One region of the Microbacterium sp. LS_15 genome, then DNA from elsewhere that is predicted to be linked to it. Evidence: predicted binding sites of a transcription regulator. Region 1 holds the regulator's gene; the other holds the start of a gene.
What was found. The regulator LexA, encoded in region 1, represses DNA repair genes until DNA is damaged. The targets are predictions, from matches to a motif close to TCGAACANNTGTTCGA.

Region 1 (5,438 bases):
GGCCGGTGGGTAGGCGAAAGCGTGCACGGGGCCATGAGCGCCGTCGACGACGAGGGCGGACGCCGTGGGCATCCACGCCGGGTCGGCCGGTGCGCCGCCGGCGACGGCCTCGACGGCGCCGGTGTCGACGTCGACGAGCCAGAGACCGGGAGCGGACGTCGAACTGCTGCCGGAGAGGAGGATGCGCGTCCCGGCGACGTCGTCGACGCTGACATGGCCGTCCGGCGGCACGGGCAGCGGGCGTGCGCTGCCGTCGGAGGAGATCACGACCACCGCGTCCCTGCCGTCGGTCCGCACCGCGACGAGGCGACCGTCGACGAGGGGCTGATACCAGCGGTTGCCGAGCACCCAGAGTCCATACCCCGTGTCGGCGTCCACCTCGGCGGCGGTCACCGGCTCTGGCGTCCAGGACCGGCCGTCGGCGTCGACGCGCACCCTGTGCAGGGCCCACCGGCCGGTCGGGTCATCGGCGACCACGAGTTCGTCGTCGCCCGTCCACTCCGGCTGCAGAGCGGCGCGCGTCGGCACGACGGTCGTGAGAGAGCCGTCGGTGACCGCGAGACGCGCCGACTGCCACGGCATACGTGTCGCGTCCCATTCGACCCAGGCGACCCGGTGTCCGTCCGGACTCGGTGCGGGGTGCGCGAAGAAGCCGTCGCTCTCGACGACCACCCGCACCGCGTCGGGATCGTCCGCGGCAGATCCGTCGACCGGGATTTCGACGACGGCGCGCCGGTGCGGTTCGACGGTCAGATCCTCGCGCACCGCGAACAGCCGCCCCCGCTGCACGCGCAGACCGCCGTGCGCAGGGCCAGGGGCTGTGAGGACGACGGGCTCGCCGCCGCGCGGCATCCTCCGCACGCGCTGGTCCTTCGCGTCGACGAAGTAAAGCGTCCCCTCGTGGTCGGCCGTCCACGCGCCGCCGCCGTACTCGTGCACGCGGGACCGCGCGCTCCACGGCGTCGGGAGGATCTGGTCGCCGGTCGAGCTCCGGACGGTGACGCGACCGCCTTCCGACGGGACCGACTCGCCCCACCAGACCTCGTCCCCGACGAAACGGGCGCCGTCGATGCGCGGCGACGATGCCGCGACGGATGCCGGAGTGAACGGTGAGGGCCAGGACCCGAACGGTGCGGACATGCCTCCGAGCCTAGACGGAGCCGGCCAGCCGACCAGCCGGTCGCCGCCGGACGCATGACCTCAGACGGCGCGCAGGACCGCGACGACCTTGCCGAGCACCACGGACTCGTCGCCGAGGATGGGCTCGAACGCCGAGTTGCGCGGCAGCAGCCAGGTGTGGCCGTCGCGGCGACGCAGCACCTTGACCGTGGCCTCGCCGTCGAGCATCGCGGCGACGATCTCGCCGTTCTCCGCGCTGTTCTGCGAGCGGACGACGACCCAGTCGCCGTCGCAGATGGCGGCGTCGATCATCGACTCGCCGGAGACCTTGAGCATGAAGAGGTCACCCTTGCCCACGAGCTGGCGGGGGAGGGGGAAGATCTCCTCGACCTGCTGGTCGGCGGTGATCGGCACGCCGGCGGCGATGCGGCCGACCAGCGGGACGAGGGCGGCGTCGCCCACCGGGGTCGCGACATCGGCCGGGTTCTCAGCGCCGGTGCCCGGCAAATCGATCAGCACCTCCATGGCACGGGTCTTGCCGGGGTCGCGGCGCAGATACCCGCTCAGCTCGAGCTGTCCGAGCTGGTGGGTGACGCTGGAGAGCGACTTCAGCCCCACCGCGTCGCCGATCTCGCGCATGCTCGGCGGGTAGCCGTAGCGGCTGATCGACGTCTGGATGACCTCGAGGATCGCCATCTGCTTGGGGCTGAGGCTCTTCCTCCGCCGAGTGCGCGGCGCCTCGGACTCGGGGGCGGAGATCTCGCTCATGGTGCTCCTCAGGTGTGCGGTATCGCGGTCCGGATTCGAATGTCGGTGGTCCGTGATGGGGTGTGCGTATCGAAACCGTATCCGAGAATCACGCCGATCTGGAAGATCTGTTCGAGTGTGTCGGCTGATTCGGAGGACGGGTTTCGAAGAACTCTTGACAGATGTTCGAATTCGAAGATACCTTCGGAACGTAGCTTCGCATTCATGACTCCCGGCCGAGTCGCGAATGCGAACGCTACGCCAACTTCATCGCTGATGCAGACGCACAGCGGTAGAGCAGAGGAGCACCAGATGACCACCATCACCTTCAGCACCGCAGCGGTCCTTCCGGCACGTCCGGCGACGCGGCTCCGGCTGACGGCGCGCGGTCGCCGCTTCCTGCTCGCTCTCGCCGCCGTCCCGCTCGCCGGGGGCATCGCGTTCGCGGCTCTGAGCGGGGGCACGGCCCTCGCCTCGAACGAGAGCGTCGCGACGGCATCGTTCGAGACGGTCACCGTGATGCCGGGCGACACCCTGTGGTCGATCGCCGAGAGCGTCGCGCCGGGTGCCGACCCGCGAGAGGTCATCGGCGACATCACCCGTCTGAACGTCCTCCAGGGCGGCGCCCTCCAGATCGGCCAGGAGATCGCGATCCCCGCGCAGTACTCCGAGTGACGTCACCCGGCAGCCGGGCGCCACTGCGCGGCCTACCATGGGAAGGGTGACCGCATCACTCGCCGACCTCCCGCTTCGTGACGATCTTCGAGGACTCACTCCCTACGGGGCCCCTCAGGCGCCGCTGCCCATCGCCTTGAACGTCAACGAGAACACGCATCCCGTCCCGGATGCCGTGGCGAGCGACATTCTCGATGACATCGCCGTGGCTCTGCGTGACGTCAACCGCTACCCCGACCGCGAGTTCACCACCCTGCGCGAGGGGTTCGCCGAGTATCTCGGGCACGGTCTCGAGGCGGAGCAGATCTGGGCAGGGAACGGCTCGAACGAGGTCCTGCAGCACATCCTTCAGGCGTTCGGCGGTCCGGAGCGCACCGCTTTCAGCTTCGCACCCACCTACTCGATGTACCCGCTCATCGCGCAGGGCACGGGCGCGACGTGGGTCGCCGGCACGCGCCAGCCCGACTACTCGCTCACTCCCGACGATGCTGCCGCGCAGGTCGAAGAGGCCGACCCCGATGTGATCCTCCTGTGCGCGCCGAACAACCCGACCGGAACCCCGTTGTCGCTCGATGTGATCGAGGCGGTGTACGAGGCCAGCCGCGGGATCGTCGTGGTCGATGAGGCGTATCAGGAGTTCGCTCCGCGCGAGGCGCCATCGGCGCTCACGCTGCTCGACGGCCGTCCGCGACTCGCGGTCTCGCGCACGATGAGCAAGGCCTTCGCCTTCGCGGGTGCACGCGTCGGCTACCTCGCGGCCGATCCCGCGTTCATCGACGCGCTGCGCCTCGTGCGACTGCCCTACCACCTGAGCGCGCTCACGCAGGCCGCCGCCATCGCGGCTCTGCGCAACTCCGACGTCATGCTCGGCATGGTCGAGGAGATCATCGAGCAGCGCGACCGCATCTCGGCGACGCTCGAGGCGCTCGGGTACACGCCCCACGAATCATGGTCGAACTTCGTGCTCTTCGGGGGCGTCTCCGATCCCCGTGCGGTCTGGCAGCAGCTGTACGACCGCGGCGTGCTGATCCGCGACGTGGGCATCCCGGGGCACCTCCGGGTCACCGCCGGCACGGAGGCGGAGACCACCGCGTTCCTCGACGCACTGGCCTCGATAGGATCGGCTTCATGAGCAGCACCGCCCTGACCCCTCGCACCGCGACGCGTGTGCGCAGCACTTCGGAGTCCACTGTCGAGCTCGAGCTGAACCTCGACGGCACCGGTGCGAGCCACATCGACACGTCGGTGCCCTTCTTCGATCACATGCTGACGGCGTTCGCGAAGCACTCCCTGACCGACCTCACTGTCCGCGCCTCGGGCGACACGAACATCGACGCTCACCACACGGTCGAGGACATCTCGATCGTGCTCGGCCAGGCGATCCGCGAGGCGCTGAGCGACAAATCCGGCATCTCCCGCTACGGGGACGCGCTCGTGCCCCTCGACGAGGCACTCGCCCAGGCCGTGGTCGACATCTCGGGGCGCCCCTACCTCGTCCACACGGGCGAGCCGGCGGGTTTCGAGCACCACCTCATCGGCGGCCACTTCACCGGCTCCCTCGTCCGCCACACGTTCGAGGCGATCACGTTCAACGCCGGGCTGACCGTGCACGTGCGGGTGCTGGGCGGACGCGATCCGCACCACATCGCCGAGGCCGAGTACAAGGCGTTCGCGAGGGCGTTCCGCCAGGCGAAGGCGCTCGACCCGCTCGTCGACGGCATCCCCTCCACGAAGGGCGCGCTGTGACCGGGGCACCCCGCGTCGCCGTGTTCGACTACGAGTCGGGCAACGTGCACTCCGCCGTCAAGGCACTCGTCGCGGCAGGCGCGGATGCCGTGCTCACCCGCGACCGCACCGAGGCGCTCGAGGCCGACGGCCTGCTCGTCCCCGGCGTCGGCGCGTTCCAGGCGGTCCGCGACGCGCTCCACGCGCACGGAGGGGACGAGATCATCGATCGCCGCCTCGCGGGGGGCCGCCCGGTTCTCGGGATCTGCGTCGGCATGCAGGTGCTCTTCGCCCACGGCGTCGAGCGCGGCACCGATGCGGAGGGGCTCGGCGAATGGCCGGGTGCCGTCACCGAGCTCAACGCTCCGGTGCTGCCCCACATGGGGTGGAACACGGTGGAGCCGGGCGCAGACAGCATCCTGTTCCGTGGGATCGAAGACGAGCGGTTCTACTTTGTGCACTCGTACGCGGCGCAGTCGTGGGAGCTCGACGTCATCCCGCCGTTCCCGCAGCCCGTGCTCACCTGGTCGACGTACGGTGAGCCGTTCCTCGCGGCCGTCGAGAACGGTCCGCTCTCCGCCACGCAGTTCCACCCCGAGAAGTCCGGGGAAGCCGGCATCCAGCTGCTGCGCAACTGGGTGAACAGCCTGCGCGACTGATCAGAAGCCGCGTGCGACCGCGGCAGCGGCCGACAGCCAGGCGCGCTGCGTCGGCGCGGCCAGAGCCCGCAGCCGCAGGTGGCCGTCGACCATCTCACGGTCGAACGGGATCTGCACGACGTCGCGGGCGAGCGGCTGGTACCCGGCCACGACCTCGGCGACGTCGGCCGACGACGCCTTGGGGTCGGCCTGGCTGACCACGACCACAGACTCGCGCGCCAGTCGCGCTGAGCGCTCGTCGCGGTCCTCGAGGGCCTCGAGCAGCAGAGCGCCGGCCTCCGCATGATCGTCGCGGGTGGTGGTGGCGACGACGATCTGGTCGGCGAGCTCGATCATCCGCAGCCACATCGGGTCGGACTCGTCGTTGCCGGAGTCGATGATGATGAGGCGGTAGAACTTCGCAGCCACGGCGTGGATCGCGTCCACGTCATCGGGGCTCAGCCGGTTTTCGTGCGCGAGACGGATGGGCTTCGAGCGCAGCACGTCGTACTTCTCCTGCGGCTGATGATGCAC
Region 2 (5,438 bases), on a different contig from region 1:
GAGTCGAGGAGGTCCTCGATCGCCGCGAGCATGTCGGTGTCCATGTCGTTGGTCGGCTCGTCGAGGATCAGCACGTTGGGCTGATCGAGCAGCACGAGGAGGAGCTGCAGCCGTCGCTGCTGGCCTCCCGAGAGGTCCTTCACAGGGGTGGAGAGCTGCGCCGACGAGAACCCCAGACGTTCGAGCAGCTGCCCCGGCGTGAGATCCTGCGCCTTCGAGCCGGTCCCCATCGTGTACGAGGTGCGGAGACCGGAGATCACGACGCGCACCGGATCGTTCCAGTGCTGCTCGAGCTCGTCGAGGCGCTGCGTCAGGGTCTTCACCTTGACCGTGGTGCCGCGCTTGATGCGGCCCTCGGTCGGTTCCACCGTGCCCGAGATCAGTCCGAGGAGGGTCGACTTGCCGGCGCCGTTCACCCCCAGGATGCCGGTGCGCTCGCCCGGTGCGATGCGCCACTCGACGTCGGACAGCACGCGCTTCGTGCCGCCGTCCTCTGTCGGGTACGTGACTCCCACGTCGAGCAGGTCCACGACGTCCTTGCCGAGGCGCGATACGGCGAGCGACTGCAACGACACGGTGTCACGGATCTCCGGTACGTCGGCGATGAGCTCGTTGGCGGCCTCGATGCGGAACTTCGGCTTGCTCGTGCGGGCGGGGGCGCCGCGGCGCAGCCAGGCCAGTTCCTTGCGCGCGAGGTTCTGCCGCTTGGCCTCGGTGGCCGCCGCCATGCGATCGCGCTCCACGCGCTGCAGGATGTACGCCGCGTAGCCGCCTTCGAAGGGCTCGACGAGGCGGTCATGCACCTCCCAGGTCTCGGTGCAGATCTCGTCGAGGAACCACCGGTCATGGGTGACGACGAGCAGCGCGCCGGAGTTCGCCGCCCACCGCCGCTTCAGATGTCCGGCGAGCCAGGTGATCGCCTCGACGTCGAGGTGGTTGGTCGGCTCGTCGAGGGCGATGACGTCCCAGTCCCCCGCGAGCAGCGTGGCGAGCGACACCCGCCGGCGCTGTCCTCCGCTGAGGGAGCCGATGCGCGCATCCCACGGCAGATCCGTGAGGAGTCCGGCGATGACGTCGCGCACCCGCGCGTCGCCCGCCCACTCGTGCTCGGGCGTGTCGCCCACCACCGCCTCGGCGATCGTGACGTCGTCGCCGAGGGTGTCCGCCTGGGAGAGGACGCCGATCGTGGTGCCGCCGCGTACCGTGACGCGGCCCGAGTCGGGCTCCTTGGTGCCGGCGAGCATGCCAAGCAGGCTCGACTTGCCGTCGCCGTTGCGGCCGACGATGCCGATGCGGTCGCCCTCCTCGATGCCGAGGGTCACGGAGTCGAAGACGACCCTGGTCGGATATTCGAGGTGCAGGGCTTCAGCCCCGAGAAGATGTGCCATGTCGTCTTCCAGGGTAGTCGCGCGGGACGCCGCCGCCGCGCGGGCTGGTCAGTCGCCCGCGGTCGCGGTGATCTGCGCGATCCAGTCGACGGCCGCCAGCGCCTCGCGCCGCTGGAAATCCCGCAGCGCGTCCATCCCCGGGGGCGCAGGCCATCGGCACTTCTCGAACCACCCGCCCCCGATCGCGGCGAGGAGCGGGATGTGGTCGGCTGCGGCCGAGCCGTCGAACACCGGGTGAGAACGCAACGACTCGACATCGGCTGCGGGGTCCTCCACCCGCAGGTCGAGTAGATACAGGAGCGCGTCCTCCCACCCTGCTCCGCGAGCAGCCCACGGCCAGTCGAGCAGACGGGCGCATCCGGCTCCGTCGATCAGGATGTTGTCCGCGCGGAGATCGCCGTGCACCAACCGCTCCCCCGCAACCGCAGACCCGACGCGTCCCGCATGCTCCTGAAGGAGAGCGACGTTCTCGATGCACCACGGTGTGGTCGTGCCGAGGAGGTCAGCGCGTGCCAGCCGCTCCCACGAGCCCGCATCCTCGGCGAGTTCGTCGGCGAGACGCGGGAGAGACGCGGGAGGTTCCGCAGCGGCGAGCGCGGCGATCGCGTCGAGCACGAGGGCGGTGTCGAGCGGCGAGTCCTTCCGCGGATGCCGGCCGTCGACGTCCTCGATCGTGAGCACCGCCCAGTGGTCGTCGTCGAACGCGTCGATGAGGTGGGCCGCGGGCAGGTCACGCGGGATCATCCGCAGGATGTCCGCCTCGCGTCGATAGAGATCGAAAGTGCCGGAAGACGATGCATGCACCGCCTTGACGAAGCACCGTTGCCCATCGGCGAAGAACACACGCGATGCCAGGCCTGCGGAGAAGCCACCGTGTTGGGTGCGAGCCTCTTCGACCGTCGACCCAGCGGACTGCTCGACGCGCGTGCGGACGTCTGAGGGGAGTTCCGACCACTCAAGACGCGCCATCGAGCCACCCTATCGAGCCCCGGGAGCTGCGCCGGATCACCGCGCTCCTGCCGCGCGGGACGAAGATCCGGTATTCCGCGAATAGCAAGTCGAATCTTTGTTCCAACGTCGGTGGTCGGTGGTTCACTGAGGTCATGTCAGCTCTCCTCGACGCAACGGACTCGCAGATGGCGGCGCTCGCCGGCCTCGTCGAGACACTGCGCGTCGCGGATCAGACGCTGGCCGCGATGCAGGCGGCGCGCGATGGACTGCTCGCGGTCGCCGGCAAGCTCGCGATCGACATAGCGAGGCAGAGCGAGCACCCTGACGGTGGAGACCATGCGATCAGGTCGGTCGCGGCGGAGATCGGAGCCGTGCAGCGGGTGAGCGACCGCACCGTCGAGCGTCGTATCGCCGACGCGACACTGCTCGTCGACCAGTTCCCGACCGTCTGGGCGGCGCAGGGCGCCGGCCGACTGAGCGCGGCCCACGCGCGGGTGATCGTCGACGCCGGCGCACACCTCGTCGACGATGCCCATCGCGCGGCATACGCCGCGGTCATGATCCCGCTTGCCGAGGCTGAATCGCCGAACCGCCTCCGACCGCTCGCCCGCCGCGTCGCCGAACGTTTCCTCATTCGCTCGGTGGATGACCGGCACCGGGACGCACGCTCCGCCCGCCGGGTGTGGATGACCGACAGCGAAGACGGTATGGCCGACCTGCACCTGCAAGCTCCGGCGGCGCTGGTTCATGGCATGTTCGATCGGCTGTCGCAAGCGGCGCTCGCCCTGCGCGACGAGAACCGCCGAGCCTCGCGCGCCGCGGCTCGAGAAGGGACCGAGCACGACGGCGATGAACGGACCGTCGACGAGATCCGCGCCGACCTGCTCACCGATCTCGTGCTCACGGGCTCGCCCTCCGGACATGACACGGCCGACGGGATGCTGGGGGCGATCCAGGCTCACGTGGACATCACGGTGCCCGTGCTGACTCTCATCGGCGGCGGCGCGGCGGACGCCGCAGCATCGCCGCCCGCCGAGCTGGACGGCGTGGTCCCCGTGGATGCCGACACCGCCCGCGTCCTCGCCGGGAGCGCCTCGGGATGGACCCGCGTTCTCACCCATCCTGTGAGTGGACAGATGCTGGCCGTCGACCGGTACCGACCGACCGAGCACCTCCGACGGCACCTGCGCGTCCGCGACCAGCGCTGCCGCTTCCCGGGTTGCCGGATCGCCGCCCGCAAATGCGACCTCGACCACAATCACGACGCGGTGACCGGAGGTCCGACGTGCGACAGCAATCTGGCGCACTTCTGCCGACGCCATCACGTACTGAAACACCACTCCCCCTGGCACGTGGAGCAGGTACACGGCGGCGTGCTGCGCTGGACGAGTCCCACCGGTCGGACCTACATCGACACCCCACCCACGCCGAACACGGTCGTGTTCCGACAAGCCGACGATGTCGGGGCGATGCGCGACACCGACGGTGCTCCGGTGATGAACGACTCCGAGCCTGCGGGGACGGCCACCGGTATCTGGGCGAGGATTCCGGTCGCGGCACCCTTCTGACGCAGACCGCCGACCGCAGACCGCCCCACGGCGTGCGGCGTGGCGCGACGGCGCCACGGCGCGCGGCGTGGCGCGACGGCGTGCGGCGTGCGGCGTGGCGCGACTCTCGACTCCGCGCTGGGCCGCACGGGAATCAGGCCCGCGACGGGACCTCGACCGACTCGATGCCCCGAGCGGCGAGCGCGGCGCGGTCCGACGCCGTACGCGACGTCACGACCGTGACCGCCACACCCTGCTCGCGCAGGTCGTGCCAGCGCTCGAAGACGCGGCCGCCCGGGGCGAGGTCGGTCCTCGACAGCGGCAGGTCGTCGGCATCCACGTCGACCACCACGGCGACGGTGCGCGGGACGACGCGCGCCCCGGCATCCGCCCGCGCCTGCGAGACCAGCTCGGCGAAGCGCCGCCCGAGCGGCTTCACAGCGTTGTCGACGTCGAGAAGTCCGAGCGAGTACTCCAGATCCTTGTAGTCGCCGAGGGCGCGCGACACATCATGCGAGCACCACCAGGTGATCCCGTACAAGCCCTCGGTGGTGAGCGCCGCCTCCACCGTGCGAGACGCGAACTCCGGCATCTGATCGTCCGAGAGGTTCATCGACGGCGCACCGACCTCCTGCAGCCACACCTGGCGCTGCGGGTCGGAAGCGAAAGCCTTCGACAGCTCGATCATCCACTCCGCATGGCGCACCGACTGCGGCGACAGCCCGCCGTACATCGCGGCGGTTCCGTTGAAGATCCAGGAGTGCACGGTCGTGACGTCACCCAGCCGGGTCGCGTGCACAGGCAGGAACGGGTGCTCGTCGCGGTACCAGAGGTGATCGTTCTCGCTGTGCACGATCACGTGCCGCGGGTCGGGATCGACCGGCGCCGCCAGCAGCGACCGCAGCCAGTGAGCGATCTGATCGCTGCTCGCCGGCATCGCGGCGGGGTTCGGAAGCTGGAACTGGTTGAGCTCGTTGCCGAGGGTGAGACCGAGGAGGTTCGACCGGTCGCGCACAGTGTCGTAGACCGCTCTGACGAGGTCCGCCTGCGCCTGAATGGCCGGCTCGTCGACGAACATGTTTCCGTCATGCCAGTTCACGAGCCAGGCCGGGACGAAGTCGAACCCCGACATGTGCCCCTGGATCACGTCGACCGCGATGTCCAGGTCGAACTCAGCGGCGATGTCGGCGACGAGCGCGATGTCGTCGAGAGCCTTCCCGCGGATGAGTGTGCGATTCGGCTGCAACGTCGGCCACAGCGGGAAGACACGGACATGGTCGAGACCCAGGCCGGCGAGCGCCGCGAAGTCCGCGCGGACCACGTCGGCATCGATGCTCATCCACTGGAACATCCAGTCCTTCGACGGGGTGTAATTCGCACCGAAACGGGGCGCAGCAGAGGAGGAAGAGGAGAAGAGGTCGGTCACTGAGAGTCCTTCATGTGTGGTGCGGTCTTCGTCAACGTTCGGTGTTCTCGTGCCGGATCGGGGCCGGACCGCTCGATTCCCGGACGACGAGACGCCGCGCCGAGACCGTCTGCGAAACGGCGTCCT

Region 2: RAC69_RS10620 (DUF222 domain-containing protein) is a predicted target of LexA. The motif match lies at 2,447-2,462, and genes of this name have one in related genera.

Annotation. Positions count from the first base shown of each region.
Region 1 covers NZ_JAVAYD010000015.1:34,703-40,140, reverse strand. The annotation lists gene RAC69_RS15030 (prolyl oligopeptidase family serine peptidase) at 1-1,140, opposite strand, end outside; gene lexA (transcriptional repressor LexA) at 1,201-1,887, opposite strand; gene RAC69_RS15020 (LysM peptidoglycan-binding domain-containing protein) at 2,179-2,541, shown strand; gene RAC69_RS15015 (histidinol-phosphate transaminase) at 2,579-3,673, shown strand; gene hisB (imidazoleglycerol-phosphate dehydratase HisB) at 3,670-4,287, shown strand; gene hisH (imidazole glycerol phosphate synthase subunit HisH) at 4,284-4,925, shown strand; gene RAC69_RS15000 (MinD/ParA family protein) at 4,926-5,438, opposite strand, start outside.
Region 2 covers NZ_JAVAYD010000007.1:73,180-78,617, forward strand. The annotation lists gene RAC69_RS10610 (ABC-F family ATP-binding cassette domain-containing protein) at 1-1,388, opposite strand, end outside; gene RAC69_RS10615 (phosphotransferase) at 1,437-2,357, opposite strand; gene RAC69_RS10620 (DUF222 domain-containing protein) at 2,492-3,907, shown strand; gene RAC69_RS10625 (glycosyl hydrolase) at 4,041-5,312, opposite strand; gene RAC69_RS10630 (LacI family DNA-binding transcriptional regulator) at 5,344-5,438, opposite strand, start outside.